DNA from 2 places in the Comamonas sp. UBA7528 genome. Region 2 is predicted to be linked to the other one. Evidence: predicted binding sites of a transcription regulator. Region 2 holds the regulator's gene; the other holds the start of a gene.

Region 1 (2,200 bases), on a different contig from region 2:
TGGGTGACCAGCGGAATCACCAGCAGCGCACAGACCAGGTAGCCCCAGGCGGGCGGGATGTCCAGCGCCAGGTCCAGCGCATAGGCCATGACCGCCGCCTCCAGCGCAAAAAAGATGAAGGTGAAGCTGGCGTAGATCAGCGAGGTGATGGTGGAGCCGATGTAGCCAAACCCCGCACCGCGCGTAAGCAGGTCCATGTCCAGCCCGTAGCGCGCGGCGTAGATGCTAATGGGCAGGCCCGCCGCAAAAATGATCAGCCCCGTGGCCAGGATGGCCCAGAAGGCATTGGCCCAGCCGTACTGCACCAGCAGCGTGGCCCCCACGGCCTCCAGAATCAGGAACGAGGCGGCACCGAAGGCCGTGTGCGCCACCCGCGCATGGGACCATTTGCGAAAGCGCTGGGGGGTGTAGCGCAGCGCGTAGTCTTCCAGGGTCTCCGTGGCCACCCAGGTGTTGTAGTCGCGGCGCACCTTGACCACCTGCTGCGCGGCAGGCGTCCCCACTACCTGCTCTGCGGCGGCTGCGGAGGGGTTGTCGGCAACGGGGATCGGCGGGGGACGGGCCATGAAAGCCCACGCTTGCAGCTTTCATGCCGCACCGCACGCCGCTGCTGCCGTGGCGCCCAGCAGAGGCGCGCCCGCTTACGCCCGCCTCCGCTCTCTGGCGCCGCTGCAGTACGCCCCGCCCGGCATGCCCGACCCCATGCATGCACCACAAACAGGCATGCACCAAAAACAGGCAACCCCTTGCCTGCACCTTTTCTGTGCACAAAGGCCTGACCAAAGCGGTGCAGCACTTGGCACAGCGCTTGCATCGCCTGTGGGCATGGAACTCACACCTCGCGAAAAAGACAAGCTGCTCATCTTCACTGCGTCGTTTCTGGCGGAGCGGCGCCGTGCACGGGGACTCAAGCTGAACTACCCCGAGTCCGTGGCCCTGATCAGCGCCTATGTACTGGAAGGCGCGCGCGACGGCAAGACCGTGGCCCAGCTGATGAGCGAAGGCCGCACGGTGCTGACGCGCGACGATGTGATGGAAGGGGTGCCGGAAATGATTCCCGACATCCAGATCGAAGCCACCTTCCCCGATGGCACCAAGCTGGTCACGGTGCACGACCCCATCGTCTGAGCGTCGCCGCAGCCTCCCCCATTGCACCGCACATTGCTAAGCCCCATGCCCTTTCGCCTGCCGCCTCCCTCCTCCTTGCCCGGACTGCCATGAAAACCAAACACCTCCTCACCACCCTGACCGCTGCAGCGGCTGCCCTGCCCCTGTCCGCCCTGGCCCATGTGGGCTCGGACGGCGGCGGTCACCACAATTTCCTGGACAGCCTGACCCATGCCTTTGCCCACCCGTTCACCGGCGCCGACCACCTGGCTGCCATGCTGGCGGTGGGTGCCTGGAGCGCGCTGACCGTCACGCCCGCATGGCGCGCGCCGGCGGCTTTTGTCGCGCTGCTGCTGGCCGGCGCGTTGGCCGGCTTTGCCGGCCTGTGGGTGCCGGGCGTGGAGCCGATGATTGCCGCCTCCGTGCTGGTGCTGGGCCTGCTGGTGGCGGTACAAAAGAAGATGCCCTGGGTGCTGGCCGCTGCGCTGGCCGGCGTGTTCGCCTTCTTCCATGGCGCCGCCCATGGCTTTGAGCTGGCGGGTGACACGGGCTGGGCTGCTGTTGGCGCCCTGACCGGGATTGCGCTGGGATCGGGCCTGCTGCATGTCTGCGGCATGGTGCTGGGCAAGGCCGTGATGCAGCGCCACCAGTGGGCTGCCAAGCTCGGCGGCGGGGCCACTGCGGCCCTGGGTGCCTTCATGCTGACCAAGCTGGCATAAACCGGAGGCCCGTATGATCCCTGGAGAACTGCTACTGGATGAAGGTGCCCACCCTCTCAACCCCGGCCGCCGCACCGTGGCCCTGGTGGTGCGCAATGCAAGCGACCGGCCGATCCAGGTCGGATCGCACTACCACTTTGCCGAAACCAATGCGGGACTGTCCTTCGACCGCGACGCTGCACACGGCATGCGTCTGAACATCGCCAGCGGCATGGCCGTGCGCTTCGAGCCGGGCCAGCAACGCACGGTGGAGCTGGTGGACATGGGCGGCGACCGCAAAATCTACGGCTTTCGCGGCCTGGTACAGGGAGACTTGTGATGGCACAGATGGACCGACGCGCCTACGCCGAAACCTTTGGCCCCACCGTGGGCGA
Region 2 (2,200 bases):
ACCAAGGCCGAGGTGGAGCGGCGCCTGACCGATCTGCTCAAGGAGCTGCGCGTGGACCACCTGCGCTCCTCGCCGGCGATTGCGCTGTCGGGTGGCGAGCGCCGCCGCGTGGAAATCGCCCGGGCCCTGGCCACGCAGCCGCGCTTCATCCTGCTGGACGAGCCGTTTGCGGGTATCGACCCCATCGCGGTGATCGAGATCCAGCGCATCATCGGCTTCCTCAAGGAGCGCGGTATCGGGGTGCTGATCACCGACCACAACGTGCGCGAGACGCTGGGCATCTGCGACCACGCCTTCATCATCAGCGACGGCCATGTGCTGGCGCAGGGCACACCGGAAGAGATTGTGGAGAACGCCGACGTCCGGCGGGTCTACCTGGGCGAACATTTCAGGATGTAGCCCGCCACTTCCGCCGCCACGACACACACACAAGATCACAGAGAGGGAGCGTCGCGTTGAAGCCTGGTTTGTCACTGCGGGTGTCGCAGCATTTGGCGCTGACGCCGCAATTGCAGCAGTCGATCCGCTTGCTGCAGCTGTCCACGCTGGAGCTGGCGCAGGAAGTCGAGCAGATGCTCGACGACAACCCGTTTCTGGAAGTCGACAGCGACGATGCCCCCCGTGAAGACTTCGGCCTGTCCCAGTCGGACACGCCGGCGCAGGGCGATGACTATGCCGCCGATGGTGCGCTGACGGCAGGGGCTGCGGAGGCGCCCGCCGACAGTGCGGAAGGCCCCGGCAGCGCGGAATACGATGCCCCCGACTGGGAGGGCGACGGCACCAGCGAACTGCGTCCCGATGACAGCGAATGGGGCGGCGATGCCCCGGCGCGCAACGCCCAGGGCGGCGATGGTGACGAAGTCAGCGCCCTGGACCTGGCCCGCGCACATGAATCGCTGACCGACCACCTGCTGCGCCAGTCGCTGTCGCTGCACCTGTCCGAGCTGGACCGTTATGTGCTGCGTTTCCTGATCGAGAACCTGAACGACGACGGTTACCTCGAAGAGTCGCTGCAGTCCCTGGCCGAGGGCTTGGCCGGCACGGACGACCCGGAGCAGCTCGACGAATTGGTGCACCGCTTCACCGTGGCACTGCGGCTGCTGCACAGCCTGGAGCCGGTGGGCGTGGGCGCCCAGGGCTTGGCGGAATGCCTGCAGCTGCAGCTGAACCATTTGCTGCAGCGCGGTGAGGCCGAGGCCAGTGTGGTGGAGACGGCGCTGGCCATCTGTGCCCAGCCGCTGGACCTGCTGGCACGGCGCGATGTGCGCCGCCTGATGCAGGCCACCGGCAGCAGCGAAGAGCGCACGCGCACGGCCATGGCACTGATCGCCCGGCTGGAGCCTCGGCCCGGCCGGCGCTTTGTCAATGTGGAGCGCAACATCATCGTGCCGGACGTGATCGTCACCCGCGCCGGCCGCCGCGCCAGCGAAGGCACGCCCCAGTTCAACGTGCAGCTCAACCCCGACGTGCTGCCGCGTCTGCGCGTGCACGATGTGTATGCCGGTGCGCTGCGCGGCCACAAGGGCAGCGAAGGCCATGCCGGTCTGCAGCAGCGCCTGCAGGAAGCGCGCTGGTTCATCAAGAACGTGCAGCAGCGCTTCGACACCATCTTGCGGGTGTCGCGTGCCATCGTGGAGCGGCAGAAGAACTTCTTCGTGCACGGCGAGCTGGCCATGCGCCCGCTGGTGCTGCGCGACATCGCCGACGAGCTGGGTCTGCACGAATCCACCATCAGCCGGGTGACCACCGCCAAGTACATGGCCACGCCGCACGGCACCTTCGAGCTCAAGTATTTCTTCGGCTCCGGGCTGGGCACGGAAACCGGCGGCAATGCCTCCAGCACGGCGGTGCGGGCGCTGATCAAGCAGTTTGTCTCGGCCGAGAACGCCAAGAAGCCGCTGTCGGACAGCCAGATCGCTGAGATGCTCAAGGAGCAGGGCATCGAGTGCGCCCGCCGTACCGTGGCCAAATACCGTGAGGCGCTGAAGATCGCGCCGGCCAATCTGCGCAAGACGCTGTAAGCCCGGACTGGGCCCGTGCGGAGGCGGGGCGCCTGCGGGCATGCTGCGCTGCCGCAAGCCCCCGGATGCGTGCAAACCGGCTGGGCAGCGCCGGCAGTTGGAGGTATCGTGCAGCCATCCTTGGTTCATTCCGCACATGCCACGGCCGTTGGCAGCAAAGGAGACTCCCATGGTTGCCC

What was found. The regulator sigma-54, encoded in region 2, starts transcription at its own class of promoters, with help from an activator protein. The targets are predictions, from matches to a motif close to TGGCANGNAANCTGCTTT.
Region 1: B3349_RS17465 (urease subunit gamma) is a predicted target of sigma-54. The motif match lies at 798-815, and genes of this name have one in related genera.

Annotation. Positions count from the first base shown of each region.
Region 1 is NZ_DLMU01000014.1:388,892-391,091, reverse strand. Features, by position in the region: gene B3349_RS17470 (ATP-binding protein) at 1-566, opposite strand, end outside; gene B3349_RS17465 (urease subunit gamma) at 826-1,128, shown strand; gene B3349_RS17460 (HupE/UreJ family protein) at 1,218-1,826, shown strand; gene B3349_RS17455 (urease subunit beta) at 1,840-2,145, shown strand; gene ureC (urease subunit alpha) at 2,145-2,200, shown strand, end outside.
Region 2 is NZ_DLMU01000010.1:384,919-387,118, reverse strand. Features, by position in the region: gene lptB (LPS export ABC transporter ATP-binding protein) at 1-399, shown strand, start outside; gene B3349_RS14760 (RNA polymerase factor sigma-54) at 456-2,021, shown strand; gene B3349_RS14755 (ribokinase) at 2,191-2,200, shown strand, end outside.